One region of the Streptomyces sp. NPDC055078 genome, then DNA from elsewhere that is predicted to be linked to it. Evidence: riboswitches for the same ligand, from Rfam matches in the RefSeq annotation. Region 1 holds a riboswitch; the other holds the start of a gene.
What was found. Region 1 has a riboswitch for glycine ahead of gcvT (glycine cleavage system aminomethyltransferase GcvT). Riboswitches for the same ligand answer to the same signal wherever they lie in the genome.
Positions count from the first base shown of each region.

Region 1 (7,441 bases):
ACGTCCGTGGCCCAGATGCGCTGGATGCCGTACTTGACGTCCTTGGAGGTGATCGGCGTGCCGTCCTCCCAGGTGATCCCCTCGCGCAGCTTGTACGTGTAGGTCTTGCCGTCGTTCGAGATGACGCCCTTGGCCTCGGCGAGGTCGGGCACCAGTTCGGCGCCCGCCTGGCCCGGCTTGGGCGCGTAGGACATCAGCTGTCGCGCGTAGAACCGGGAGAAGTCCCAGGCCATGCCGTAGTACTGGCGTTGTGGGTCGGTGGAGTCGAAGTCCTGTTTACCGATGAACTTCAGCGTGCCGCCCTTTTTGGTGGACTCGTTGGCGATGCCCTTCATGCCGGCGTTGTAACCCGCCGCCTTGCCGTCACCGCCCTTGTCCTTGGAACCGCCGCCGCACGCCGCGGTGGCCGTGAGGGCGGCCACGACGAGCGCCGCTCCGGCGATACGCCTGGTCCTCGACGAACGTTGGGGTGTCATTGTTCCTGCAACCTCCGGGATAGCACGGTTCCCCCGATGTGCCGGGGAACCTTCGGGGCCGCCTGACCGAGTGGGACAGGGGCACGTTCGGTTGTCCGCGGCCGGACGGCGCCGCGGTGGTCTCCCCCGGCGGGCCCTGGTGGCGCGGCCCGCCGGGATGTCAACGGGTGCCCTTGGGGTCCAGCGCATCTCGTACGCCGTCGCCGAAGAGGTTGAAGGCCAGCACCGTCACAAAGATCGCCAGGCCCGGCACGACCATGTACGTCGGATCGGATTCATAGGTGTCCACCGCCGTGGAGAGCATCTGGCCCCAGGAGGCGGTCGGGGGCTTCACTCCCGCGCCGAGGAAGCTGAGCGCGGCCTCGGTGAGGATGTTGGTGGGGATCATCAGCGTCGTGTAGACGGTGATCGGGGCGACCAGATTGGGCAGCAGCTCCTTGAAGAGCACATACCGGCGGCCCGCGCCCAGGCTGCGGGCGGCCTCGACGTACTCCTTCTCGCGCAGCGAGAGCGTCTGGCCGCGGACGATGCGTCCGACGTACGGCCAGCCGAAGAAGCCGATCACCGAGATGAGGATGGTGATGCGGACGCCGCTGCCGGTCATGCCCAGCAGATCGTTGGGCAGGACGGAGACCAGCGAGATGATGAAGAGCAGCTGCGGGAAGGCCAGCAGCATGTCCATCACCCGGCTGATGACCGAGTCGACCCAGCCGCCGAAGTAGCCGGCGACGATACCGAGGACGGTGCCGAGGAGTACGGCGACCATGGCGGCCAGGAAGGCCACCAGCAGCGAGATCCGGGCGCCGTAGACGATCCGGCTGAAGACATCGCGGCCGTTTCCGGGCTCGACGCCCAGCAGATGCTCGGAGCTGATGCCGCCGAACGAGCCGGTGGGGGTGCCGAAGAGCGGGTCGATCTTGTCCTGGTGGAACTGGTTGGGCGGATGGCCCAGCAGATCCACGATCAGCGGGGCGAAGATCGCGACGAGTATGAGGATGACCACGACAACGCCGCCGGTCAGCGCGAGCTTGTCCCGCTTGAGACGGGTCCAGGCGATCTGCCGGAGCGACCGCCCCTCGACCGACTTGCCGACTACAGCCGCCGCGACGTCGACGGCCCCGGATCGCTCCGGGTCCGCGCTCGTGTCGTGCAATGGTGCCGTCATCGTGGTGGGGACCCCTCTCGGCCGGAGGTGACCGGCCCGTACCCGCCGCTGTAGCGGCTTGGTTCACAACTGGTGGTACTCATGCAGCTTTTGGTACGGGACGTACAACTGGAGCGCGCCGTACACAGGGCCGTACACAGGGGTGAATCAGTCCCTTGCTGCGGGAGTCTTCAACGGTCGCGCGATCACCCGCCAGACCCCCCGGGGAATGTTTGCTCAAACGTGATGAGCCCTGGGGGTTTCCGTTATCCGGACGTCACCTATGCCTGAGCGGGTCGCCATCTGCCCCATATCGGGGGATAGTTGAGAGTCTTCCCGCTATGTGGATAGGTGGGGGTGTTGGGCATTCGCAGGGAGCCGCGAGATGGGAGAGCGCTTTCCATGGGGGATGGCATGGCTGGGCACGGATCGTCCACGGCTGTGGGGGCGGCGCCCTTCATATGTGCGATTGCGCCAAGGGGGTGGGTTCCTGCGAAGTTCTGCCGGGGCTCGTCAGTGGGGGGACGACGGGGGGTAGCCGTAGCCGTCGGGGGGCGCGGCCGGGGCGGCGTGGGCGCCTCGGTCGTAGAACGGGCGGGCGTTGGCCCGCAGCCACATCGCGACCGGGTCGTACGCGTCCGACATCGCCACCGTCGACACCGGCAGGCCCTCCGGCACCGCCCCGATCGACTGCTGCATCATCGCCCGGACCGCGTCGACGGACTGCCGTCCGGTGTCGTACAGATCGAGCCCGATGGCGAGATACGGGGCGCCCAGCGCGGGCTGCACCCAGGCCCGGCGCAGGGACCTGATCGGGGCGGTGCGGTGGGCGTTCTGCGCGAGGAGGGCGTAGAAGTGCGGGATCTCGATCGCGGGTTCGGACAGCCGCAGCGGTCCGGCGGGCATCCGGTCGAGGCCGGTGGCGATCCGGCGCAGATCCGGCCAGGGGATGCCGACGCCACCGCCCGGGGCATGCGGATTGAGCCAGATCCCCGAGTGGTCGGGGTAGAGGGCGCGGGCGATGTCGAGTCCGCCGACCACCTCGTGCGCGCGGTTCCAGCCGGAGACGGCCAGCTCCTGGGCGGAGGTGACACAGGGGGCGTAGCCGACGCCTTCCACCTCCATGTTCCCGTACTGGGCGTCGGGGGAGCCGGGGCGGCCGTGCCAGAGCAGCATCCACACCTTGCCGTGCGCCGGATCGGCGAGCGCCGTCAGCAGCGCCTCGTACGCGTCATAGCGTCCTGGGGTCACCTGGCGCAGCATGTGCTCGACCTGCCCGGCCGCCGCGGTGCCTGACGCGCTCACCCTGGTTCCGCCCCTCTTGTGACTCACGATTCGGCACCAACCTCCAGACCGGTGGGAGGCCCTGCCACGGAACCAGCTTAATCGGCCGCCGTGCCGTCGCCCTGACGGCCTTGACGACCCCGGGGGCCGGGGCGGGTCCGCCGGGCCCGACTGCCCCGGCACGCCGGGCAGTCGGGCGGTCGGGGCTTTCGCACTGTGCCCTAGGGAGTGTTTCGAAAGTAGCGCCGTCCGCCCGGAGGGCGAGGCCCGCGGCGTCCGGTGCGTGCCTTCGCAAGGCGGAGGATCATCCTCGTACTGGACGTACTTGGATGAGTCCGACAACGCAGCGTGGGGGTCCCCCCGGGCCGCTAGGCCCAGGGGGAGCGTGCAGGGCGTCGCGGGCCAGGCGGGACTTTCGAAACACGACCTAGAGGTGATCCCGCTGGTAGAACGGCCGGACCCGCTCCAGCATCCAGTCGGCCACCGGGTCCCGGGCCATATCCAGGAGTACGAGGTGGACCGGCCAGCTCACCTGGACCCGGCCCAGGGCGCGGCCGAGGGCGTCCATCGGAGCGCTGTGCTCGGCGGCCTCCCAGGACGAGACCTGGACGCCGATGAAGAGGGTGGGCGCGTCGCCCTCGATGGAGGCGAGCGCGCGGCGGGCGGTGCTGACGACGCCGGAAGTCCGGAACTCATCGGCCGCGGCGGCCAGGAAGTCGACGGGCTCCTCCTGCCAGTCCGGTTCGAACAGCCGCACCCGCCCGCCGCCGGCCCCCGGAACGCCCTCCAGCGGCGTACGGCCCGCCCGGCACAGCTCGGCGACGGCGGGCGGCGGCAGCGGGGCGCCGACCGTGCCGCCGGGGTTCACGGCGATACCGAGTTGCGGGGGCAGACCGCGGGCGAAGTCTCGGGCGGGGGCGACGGTGAAGGACATATGACCGCCGACGCAGACCATGAACTGCTGCTCGGAGCTGAAGACGGGGACGTATGCCTCGCCGTCGATCAGCATGGTGGGCAGATCGAGGTCCCTGCTCTCGTGCGAACCGCCGTTGGGCAGCGGCACCCAGACCGGGCTGCGGCCGAGGACCTCGACGAGCCGGGCCCCGGCGGTCGGCTCGCCGAGCGAGGCGGCGAGCACCTCTTCGAGTTCATTCGCGGGCCAACCGCCGTCGTACCTCTGCGGATGGGTCTGTTCCGGAACGCTCATGTCGTACTGGCCTCTCCCCCGGCTGCGCCGGTCGTCCTCACGGCTGTCCCCCCGACTTTAGGGCGTCGGCGGCACGGTCTGGTCCCGCGTCAGGGCGCCGGCGGCACGGGCTTGTCCGAGGCCGGGCCCGCGTCAGGGCGTCGGCAGCACGGGCCGATCCGAGGCCGACCCCGCGTCAGGGCGTCGGCAGCACCCGCTGGTCCGGCTGGTCCGGCCTCGCGCCATCCGGACCTTCCACCCCCGCCACCCCTGCCGCTCCCGCCGCTCCCGCCGCGAAGGCGATCTTCACCAGCAGCGTCGCCGCGTCCCGGTCCAGCAGGGTCGCCGAGGCGCACCCGGCCGGCAGCCGGCCGGCCTCCGCGTCGGCGACGAGGCGGCCCACCGCGCGGCGGTGCCGGGCGAAGGCGTATCCGGACACGCCCCGGCCACGCTCACGCTGGCCCTGGCGTGCCACCTCGGGCGAGACGTCGAGCAGCACCAGATGGAGCGCGTCGCCGCGGCGGCGGGCCTCGCGGGCGAGCCAGCGGCGAACCCAGGTCTGGGTGCCGCAGTCGTGGACGACGACGCTTTCGCCGGAGCGCAGCGCGCGCCGCAGTCCCGCGTAGTGGGCGAAGCGCACGAAGGGGCGGTAGACGGCGTACGGCAGGAAACCGGGGAGCTTGGTGTCCCAGCGGTCCCGGGTGTCCTGGGAGTCGATGCGCCGGCTGCTCGCCGCGCGCCGGATCAGTGTGGACTTGCCGCTGCCGGGCAGTCCGGAGACCACCACCACATCCCCGGCCGCGAACGTCAGCCGCCGCGGACTGCGCCCGGCGCGGGCCCGGAGATCGCGCAGCACCGGCGCCGGCACCGCCAGCAGCTCCCGGACGGGCGCCTGTGGCTGTCCGGGCACTCCCGCGGTCGTCGCGTACGCACCGGAGTGCTGCAACGTCATCACACCCTCCCCCATGTCAGCTCACCCACCACACTTGCCCATGAAGCGTAAAGAAATGGTAATGCGGCACAACCAATTTGCCGCTGAAACGCGTCCGGGGCGCGTCCGGGCCCTGGCGCACGCGCGCCGGGGTGCCCGGAGAACGGCCGGGTCCACACCCCCACCGGGGCGGGAGGCGTGCAATGATGTGCCCGCCAACTGCATACCGGCCGCTTGAATCCACGCGGGAGAGTTCCGGCCGTTCTGGGCCGGGCGCCGAAGGAGCAAGTTCCTCCCTTGAATCTCTCAGGCCCCGTACCGCGCGTGATGAGGCAGATCTGAAAAGAGGGCCGCTCCCGGCGGCTCCACCCAAGGTGCAAGTCACGACCACCTGTACGCACGGTCGCGACGAACCTCTCAGGTTCCGATGACAGATGGGGAGGATTGCCCACTTCTGTCACGTTCCTGTCGCCTGTCATGCCCCTGGGAGCCCCACCCATGAGTACTGCCCCCCGTCTCACCGCCCTCGATGCCCTGCATCGTTCCCTGGGCGCGACCATGACCGACTTCGCAGGCTGGGACATGCCCCTGCGCTACGGCAGTGAGCGCGACGAGCACCAGGCGGTACGCACCCGGGCCGGGCTCTTCGATCTCTCCCATATGGGCGAGATCACCGTCACGGGCCCCGACGCGGCGGCCCTGCTGGACTACGCGCTGGTCGGGAACATCGGTTCCATCGCCCCCGGCCGGGCCCGCTACACCATGATCTGCCGGGAGGACGGCGGCATCCTCGACGATCTGATCGTCTACCGGCTCGGCGAGAGCACCGACCCTGGCCCTGGCCCTGGCCCTGGCGAGAGCACCTATCTGGTCGTCGCCAATGCCTCGAACGCCCAGATCGTCCTGGACGCGATCACCGCGCGATCGGCCGGATTCCGCGCCGGGATCGCGGACGACCGCGACGCGTACGCCCTGCTCGCCGTCCAGGGTCCGCAGTCGCCCGGCATCATGAAGTCCGTCACGGACGCCGATCTGGACGGACTGAAGTACTACGCGGGGCTGCCGGGCACGGTCGCCGGTGTCCCCGCGCTGATCGCCCGTACGGGCTACACCGGCGAGGACGGGTTCGAGCTGTTCACCGAGCCCCGGTTCGCCGAGGAGCTGTGGCGGGCGCTGACCGAGGCGGGCGCCCCCGCCGGTCTGGTCCCCTGCGGGCTGTCCTGCCGCGACACCCTGCGGCTTGAGGCGGGCATGCCGCTGTACGGACATGAGCTGACCACCGCGCTGACCCCCTTCGACGCGGGTCTGGGCCGGGTGGTGAAGTTCGAGAAGACCGCCAACGACGGGCGCTTCGTCGGGCGCGAGGCCCTGTCCGCCGCGGCCGAGCGGGCCGCGAGCAGCCCGCCGCGCAAGCTCGTCGGGCTGGTCGCGCGGGGCCGCCGGATCCCGCGCGCCGGGATGTCCGTGGTCGCGGACGGCCAGGTGATCGGCGAGGTCACATCGGGCGCACCGTCGCCGACGCTCGGGCAGCCGATCGCGATGGCCTATGTGGACGCGGCGCACGCCACCCCGGGCACCGGGGGTGTCGGAGTCGACATCCGCGGTACGCATGAGCCGTACGACGTCGTCGCCCTACCGTTCTACAAGCGCCAGAAGTAGCCCGGAAGCAGACCAGTAACAGCCCAGAAGCGCTCCGCGAGCAGTCCGGAACAGTCCGGAAGCGGCCCCCCGGCACCACCGCCCGGGGGGCGCCGGGCACCGCTTCCCGGGGGTCCGGCGCCGCCCCGCGGTCCGTATCCCCGGGCCCGTTCATCAGCGATTTCCGCATACAGGAGAATTCAGATCATGAGCAACCCCCAGCAGCTGCGTTACAGCAAGGAGCACGAGTGGCTGTCGGCCGTCGAGGACGGCGTGTCGAGGGTCGGCATCACGGAGCACGCGGCCAACGCGCTCGGCGATGTCGTGTACGTGGACCTCCCGAAGGTGGGCGACTCGGTGACCGCGGGCCAGACCTGCGGCGAGCTGGAGTCGACCAAGTCGGTCAGCGATCTGTACTCCCCGGTCTCCGGTGAGGTCACCGAGATCAATGAGGACGTCGTGAATGATCCGTCCGTGGTGAACACCTCTCCCTTCGAGGGCGGCTGGCTCTTCAAGGTGCGGGTCGGCGACGAGCCGCAGGGTCTGCTCTCCGCCGATGAGTACACCGAGTTCTCCGGCAGCTGATACGGCCGGGAACGCTCCGGCAGCCAGTACGGCCGGGAACCCTCCGGCGGCTGACGCGCCCGGGAACTCTCCGGCGGCCGATACGTCCGGGGAGTTCCCCGGCAGCCGCCGCGCCCGGGGAGTCCGCCGACAGCCGCCGCGCCCGGGCAACCGACCACGACCACGACAGGGACTGTGATTTCCGCGATGTCGCTCCT
Region 1 is NZ_JBSGUP010000284.1:1,333-8,773, forward strand. It holds gene ACWF94_RS22755 (ABC transporter substrate-binding protein) at 1-476, opposite strand, end outside; gene ACWF94_RS22760 (ABC transporter permease) at 637-1,641, opposite strand; gene ACWF94_RS22765 (enhanced serine sensitivity protein SseB C-terminal domain-containing protein) at 2,134-2,925, opposite strand; gene ACWF94_RS22770 (enhanced serine sensitivity protein SseB) at 3,332-4,111, opposite strand; gene ACWF94_RS22775 (AAA family ATPase) at 4,287-5,042, opposite strand; glycine riboswitch at 5,257-5,352, shown strand; gene gcvT (glycine cleavage system aminomethyltransferase GcvT) at 5,520-6,680, shown strand; gene gcvH (glycine cleavage system protein GcvH) at 6,867-7,244, shown strand; gene glyA (serine hydroxymethyltransferase) at 7,431-7,441, shown strand, end outside.

Region 2 (7,441 bases), on a different contig from region 1:
AGCGCGGCCTCCCCGGGATGGGCACGGCTCCAGGCCACCACATGACGGGCCGCCGCCCGTCCCGCCAGCCTCGGGTCGGTGTCCGCCCCGAGGGCCTTGAGATAGCCCTCCTGAAAGTTCTCGACCGTACGCAGCCAGACCTCGGCGAGCAGCGCGGGCCGTCCGGAGAAGCGGTGGTACACCGAACCGCTCGGGGCCCCCACCGCCTTGGCGACCGCCGACATGGTCACCCCCGCCGGGCCCGACAACGCCGCCTGCCGCACAGCGGCGTCGAGGAACTGGCTCAGATCGAAACGGGCTGGTCGTGCCATGGGCGAGAGGGTACTCTCTCCATATTAGAGAGTCATCTCTAGATCAGCTCGGGAGGGCGGATGGGCGTCTACAACGTGCACGAGCGACTGCTGACCGCGAACAAGAGCGACGTGGGAGCCATGATCGACGCGCTGTCGAGCGACGCCGACAGGCTGTGGCCGCATCCGCGGTGGCCCCGGATGGCCTTCGACCGCCCCCTGACCGCCGGTGCGGTCGGCGGACACGGCCCGATCCGCTACACCGTCGCCGCCCATGTCCCCTCCGTCTGGGTGCGCTTCGCCTTCACCGGGCCGCGCGGCTTCGACGGATTCCACGAATACGTCGTCCTGCCCCTCGACGAGGACCGCACACTGCTGCGCCACACCCTGGCCATGGACACCCACGGCCCGGCTCACCTCACCTGGCCGCTCCTGTGGCGGCCACTCCACGACGCCTGCCTGGAGGACAGCCTCGACCGCGCCGAACTGGCCTGCACGGGCAGGGTCGCGCGCCCGGCGCGCTGGAGCCCGTACGTCCGCCTGCTGCGCGGGCTCGCGAGCCGAACGCGAAGGCCGGCCCGTTCCACGGCGTGACCCGGCGTGACCCGGCGTACGAGGACGGGGAGTCCGCCGATGCCGATGGCGCCACCGCTGCCCGGAGCGTACGACGACGAGGCGCGACGGACCGTGTCCCGTCAGCCGCGTTCCGTACGACGAAGGCCGCCCGGAGGCCGGCCGCGGGAGGTCCGGCCGGGAGCCGACCAGGGCCGCCGGGCCGACCACCGGCCGCTGGGCACGACCACCCACCGGCCGCCCGGCCACCGCCCGGCCGGGAACCGACCAGGGGCCGACCGGAGACCTTCTCCGTACCGGCCCCGGCGCACAGGTGCCGCCCGTCAGCTGTCGTACTCCTCCAGCGGCGGGCAGGAGCAGACCAGATTGCGGTCACCGAAGGCTCCGTCGATCCGGCGGACCGGCGGCCAGTACTTGTCGGCGGCGCTCACCCCGGCCGGGAAGACCGCCTCGTCGCGGGTGTAGGGGTGCTCCCACTCCCCGCCCAGCGCGGCGGCCGTATGCGGCGCGTTCCGCAGCGGATTGTCCTCGGCGGGCCACTCGCCCGAGCCGACCCGCTCGATCTCCGCGCGGATGGCGATCATCGCATCGCAGAAGCGGTCGATCTCGCCCAGATCCTCGCTCTCGGTGGGCTCGATCATCAGCGTCCCGGCGACCGGGAAGGACATCGTCGGCGCGTGGAAACCGTAGTCGATCAGCCGCTTGGCGATGTCGTCGACGCTTACCCCGGTCGCCTTCGACAGCGGACGCAGATCGACGATGCACTCATGGGCGACCAGACCGGCCGGTCCCGTGTACGGCACGGGGTAGTGCGGCTCCAGCCGCTTGGCGATGTAGTTGGCAGCGAGAACGGCGACCTGGGTGGCGCGCTTGAGGCCCTCGCCGCCCATCAGCCGGACATACGCCCAGGAAATGGGCAGGATGCCCGCCGAACCCCAGGGCGCGGCCGAGACCGGACCCACCCCGGTCTCCGGGCCGGCCGTCGGCTGGAGCGGATGGTTGGGCAGATACGGGGCGAGATGCGCCCGCACTCCGACGGGGCCGACGCCGGGGCCGCCGCCGCCGTGCGGGATGCAGAAGGTCTTGTGCAGATTCAGGTGGGAGACATCGCCGCCGAACTCGCCCGGCTTGGCGAGCCCCACCAGCGCGTTGAGGTTGGCGCCGTCGACGTACACCTGACCGCCGGCCTCATGGACCCGCGCACAGATATCGGCGACGTGCTCCTCGAACACCCCGTGCGTGGACGGGTAGGTGATCATCAGCACGGACAGCTCGTCGCGGTACTGCTCGATCTTGGCGCGCAGATCCTCCACGTCGATCTCACCGTCGTCGGCGGTCCTGACCACGACGACCCTCATGCCCGCCATGACCGCGCTGGCGGCGTTGGTGCCGTGCGCGGACGACGGGATGAGACAGACGGTGCGCTGCTCGTCGCCGGCCGCCCGGTGGTACGCGCGTACGGCGAGGAGCCCGGCCAGTTCGCCCTGGGACCCGGCGTTCGGCTGGATGGAAACCTTGTCGTAGCCGGTGACCTCGGCGAGGCGCTCCTCCAGCTCACGGATGAGGGTGAGATACCCGGCGGCCTGCGCGACCGGGGCGAAGGGGTGGATCTGTCCGAACTCGGGCCAGGTGACCGGCTCCATCTCGGTCGTCGCGTTCAGCTTCATGGTGCAGGAGCCGAGCGGGATCATGCCCCGGTCGAGCGCGTAGTCACGGTCGGCCAGACGGCGCAGATAACGCAGCATCGCGGTCTCGGAACGGTGCTGGTGGAAGACCGGGTGGGTCAGGTAGTCGTCGGTCCGCAGCAGTGTGTCCGGCAGTGCGTCGGCGGCGGCCACAGCGTCCAGGGCATCGATGTCGGCGTCGACACCGAAGGCCGCCCAGACGGCGCTCAGCTGGGAGCGCGTGGTGGTCTCGTCACAGGCGAAGGAGACATGGGAGTCGTCCACGAGCCAGAGGTTGACACCGTCCTCGCGGGCGGCCGCGACGACCTGGGCGGCCCGGCCCGGGGCCCGCACGGTGAGGGTGTCGAAGTACGCGCCGTGCACGACCTCCGCACCGCCCGCCTTCAGGCCATCGGCGAGCAGGGTGGCGTAGCGGTGGGTGCGCCGGGCGATCGAACGCAGGCCGTCCGGGCCGTGGTAGACGGCGTACATCCCGGCCATCACGGCGAGCAGCACCTGCGCGGTGCAGATGTTGCTGGTCGCCTTCTCCCGGCGGATGTGCTGCTCACGGGTCTGGAGCGCGAGCCGGTAGGCCCGGTCGCCGTCCGCGTCCACCGACACACCCACGAGCCGCCCGGGCAGATTGCGCGCGAAGGTCTCGCGTACGGCCATATAGCCGGCGTGCGGGCCGCCGAAGCCCATCGGGACGCCGAAGCGCTGAGTGGTGCCCACGGCGATGTCGGCGCCGAGCGCCCCGGGCGAGGTGAGCAGGGTCAGCGCCAGCAGATCGGCGGCCACGGTGACGATAGCGCCGAGCCCGTGCGCCTGCTCGATGACCGGCTTGAGGTCGCGCACCGCGCCGGACGCGCCCGGGTACTGCACCAGGACGCCGAAGACCCCGCGCTCGGCGACCCCGGCGGGGATGCCGTCGCTCAGATCGGCGGTGACGACCTCGACGCCGGCCGGTTCGGCGCGGGTGCGGATCACCGCGAGTGTCTGCGGGAACACATCGGCGTCGACCAGGAAGACGCCGTCCTTGACCTTGCCGACCCGGCGGGCCAGCGACATGGCCTCGGCCGCCGCGGTGCCCTCGTCGAGCAGGGAGGCGCCGGAGGTGGGCAGCCCGGTCAGATCGGCCACCATCGTCTGGAAGTTCAGCAGGGCCTCCAGCCGGCCCTGCGAGATCTCCGGCTGGTACGGCGTGTACGCGGTGTACCAGGAGGGGTTCTCCATGACATTGCGGAGGATGACCGGCGGGGTGAAGGTGCCGTAGTAGCCGAGGCCGATCATCGGCGCCAGGACCTTGTTCCGGTCGGCGAGGGTACGCAGCTCGGCGAGGACCTCGGCCTCGGTGCGCGCGCCGGGGAGGCGCAGGGCCTCGGTGCTCTTGATGACATCGGGAACCGCGGCGGCGGTCAGCTCGTCCAGCGAGCCGTATCCCACCTGCGCCAGCATCTTGGCCTGGGCCCCGGCGTCGGGGCCGATGTGGCGCTGTTCGAAGGGGGTGCCTCGCTCCAACTGTGAGAGCGGAATGCGGTTGGCGGTCATGTGGGAGGCCTCCTGGTCTGACACGACCTGCGAGGGGCACCACGGCGGATGCCCTGGACGGCCTCCCCCTCTGTCATCTCAACCTGAGAGCTTCACCGGGCCGCCGGCCTGCGACGTCCCGGCTTTCACCGTCGGTGAGAGCGGATGCCGTCCGACGCCCGCTCTGCTTTCCAGAGTGACCTCGTCCGTGCGGTACAGGTGCCTGAGAGATTCCGGGGAGGATTTGCTCCTTCGGCGCCACCGTCGTCCTTCCGGTGGACTCTCCCGCACGGGGTCAGCAGCCGTCTGCCAGCCTACCAGCGCGCTCTCTCGGCAATCGCTCAAGTGGCCGACACCCTCAATGTGCCCTTTCGTATGGCTTAAGGAGCAGTTGCGACCATGTGGAGGGACCGTGCAGACCGAAATCGATCCGCGCAGCCTGATCGGCCGCAAGGCGTTCGACCGCAATGGAGCCAAGATCGGCACGGTGGACGAGGTGTATCTGGACGATGCCACCGGTACACCCGAATGGGCGGCAGTCCGCACCGGCCTCTTCGGCCGGGACGCGTTCGTCCCCCTGGAGCCGAGCACCTTCGCCGACGGCACCCTGCGGGTGCCCTACGAGCGCTCACTGATCAAGGACGCCCCCGACTTCGGCGTCGGCCGTCATCTCTCCCCCGAGCAGGAACTACAGCTCTATCACCACTACGGACTCGAACTCTCCGCACCTCCGGAGACCCCGACCCGCGCGCCGGATGACCGCTCCTTCGGCCGGGTAGCGGGCCAGGAGGAGTGACCACCGGATCACGCGCATCCTCGGGGCGTCGGGGCGTCGGGGCGTCGGGACCTCGGGACCCGGGCCCGGCCAGGGGCGGCTCCGGAGGCCGCCCTCCCACGCGTGACCGGGCATCGGCCGGGTCCGGTGTGTGTACCGCCCCCCGGCTGGGCCGGGTCCGGGGTGGTGTACCCGCCCCCGGCTCGACCGGGGCGCCCACCGGCTCCCCTGCCGGCGGATGACACCACCGGCTCGGGCCCGGCCGAGCACGGCTTCCCGGAGGCCCTGGGCAGGGCCGTTCCCCCAGCGGCCAACCCGCTGTCCGTCCCGGCGGCACCCGGCGGGACGGACACGGAGCCGCTCCGGGCCCCGCCCGCTCGCCCCGGCTCCCGGCCGACCGGAGTACCTACACGCCCCGACCACGCCTCAGCACAGCCCCGGGCAGGCGTGGCCGGTCACAGAGCTGCTCAGGGTCCTGCCCGACGGCCCACAAGCCCCGCCCACGGCCAGCCGGACCGCCTCACACGGCCCGACCACAATCCCGGCTCAGCGCCTCAGCCCTCAGCCCTCAGCCCTCAGCCCTCAGCAAGGGTGCCGGTCAGGGAATCCCTCCCGGTCCCTGAACGACCGCCCGCTCGCCCCGGCCACAGCGGGCCTGGCGGACCACCGGCACACCCGGACCGCAGCCGGCCTCGCTGCCCGCACGGCCCAACCACACCCCCGCCCCCGTTCGCCGCCCGGCCTGCCCTCGGCGGTCGGCCTGCCCTCGGCGGTCGGTGCGCTCACCCCGCGGGACGACCGCACCCGTAGGACCTCACCCCGGCACCTGCGGCCTCTCCCCCACAGGAGGCTCCTCCCCGGTCCGGACGGGCTTCTCCGGAGGCTGTACGGGCTGCTCCGGCGGTGTCACCAGCGGCAGTGGTTCGGAGGGCTCCAGATCGGGGTCGCCGACGCGGAAGGTGCGGACGCGCCCCGGCGGCGACCCGGGCTCCTCGAATCGCACGGTGACCCGCCCGACGCCGCTCCCCTGCACCCATCCCGCCCCGTACACCGCGTGGCGCACATCCTGCCCGGCCGACCAGCGGCGCTCCTCGGCCGCCGGCTCCCGCGCGCCGCCACCCGCCCCGGCCTCCCGCTCGCTCTCCGGCGCCCCGGGCCCCTCCAGCGGCACGGTTCGTACGGACCCGATGGGCCATTCGGGCGACGGCGCGGAACCAGGGGCCCGCGCGGGACGCGAAGCGCCCCGGGCGTCCCCGGGCCGCCCGGCCCCCACCTCCGCCACGGCACCCGCGATCTCACCTCCCTGCGCGGCTCCGGCCTGCCGCGAGGGCTCTCCCCCGGACGACGGACCGACACCGGGCCGCCCGGGCGGGCCAGGCGACCCCGGCGAGCCCCCTTCGGACGGGGAGGCACCGGCGGGGCTCCCGTCCAAGGGGGGCCCGTCCGGCGACGAGGACACTGCCTGCTGACCGGCGGCGGCCTGGGCGAAGAGGTCCTCCTGTGTGTAGTCGGCGAGTCCGCTCACCCCCACGCCCAGCAGCCGAACCCCGCCCGTGGTGTCCACGGACTCCAGCAGCCGGCCCGCCGCCTCCCGCACCACAGCGGGGTCGTCGGTCGGCCCCCGCAGCGTCTCGGAGCGGGTCAGTGTCGAGAAGTCGTACCGCCGCACCTTGAGCACGATCGTCCGCCCCGAGTGCCCGGACGCCCGCAGCCGCCGCACACACCGGTCGGCGAGCCGCTCCACCTCGACCCGGATCCTGACCCGGTCGTGCAGATCCACGTCGAAGGTGTCCTCCACGGACACCGATTTCGTGTCGCGCTCGGCCACCACGGGCCGGTCGTCGTACCCGAGCGCCATCCGGTACAGCGAGGTCCCATGCGCCTTGCCCAGCAGCCGTACCAGCTCGTCCTCCCCCGCCTCCGCCAGCTCCGCGCAGATCGTCATCCCCGCCCGCCGCAGATGCTCCCCGGTGGCCGGACCCACCCCGGGCAGCGTCCGCACGGACATCGGCCCCAGCAGCTCACGCTCCGTGCCCGGCTCTATCAGCACCAGGCCGTTCGGCTTCGCCGCCTCCGACGCGATCTTCGCGAGCATCTTGGACCCGGCGAGCCCTACCGATCCGGTGAGCCCTGTGACCTTGAGGATGTCCGCCCGCAGCCGCTCACCCGCCGCGCGCGCCGACGCTGTGTCGCCGGCCACCCCGCCGGCCTCCAGATCGACGAACGCCTCGTCCATGCTCAGCGGCTCCACCAGCGGCGACAGCCGGCTCAACAACTCCATGACCTGCTCGCTCACCGCGCGGTACAGCGAGAAGCGCGGGACGAGATACGCGGCATTCGGAGCGAGCCGTCTGGCCTGCGCCATGGGCATCGCCGAATGGACCCCGAACCGTCTCGCTTCGTACGAGGCGGTCGCGACGACCCCGCGCGGCCCGAGACCGCCCACGACCACCGGTTTTCCGCGCAGACTCGGCTTCGCCGCCTGCTCGGCGGCGGCGAAGAAGGCATCCATGTCCAGATGCAGAATCGTCGGCGCGGATCTCACATCTCCGATGCTGCACTACGCCACTGACAATCGCCCCGACCCATGAGTCCCGCGGCCTGGCCACCCG
Region 2 is NZ_JBSGUP010000352.1:982-8,422, forward strand. It holds gene ACWF94_RS25585 (TetR/AcrR family transcriptional regulator) at 1-311, opposite strand, end outside; gene ACWF94_RS25590 (SRPBCC family protein) at 372-884, shown strand; gene gcvP (aminomethyl-transferring glycine dehydrogenase) at 1,187-4,075, opposite strand; glycine riboswitch at 4,256-4,352, opposite strand; gene ACWF94_RS25600 (PRC-barrel domain-containing protein) at 4,467-4,850, shown strand; gene ACWF94_RS25605 (DNA polymerase IV) at 5,644-7,374, opposite strand.
Region 2: another riboswitch for glycine. It lies ahead of gcvP (aminomethyl-transferring glycine dehydrogenase); the one in region 1 lies ahead of gcvT (glycine cleavage system aminomethyltransferase GcvT).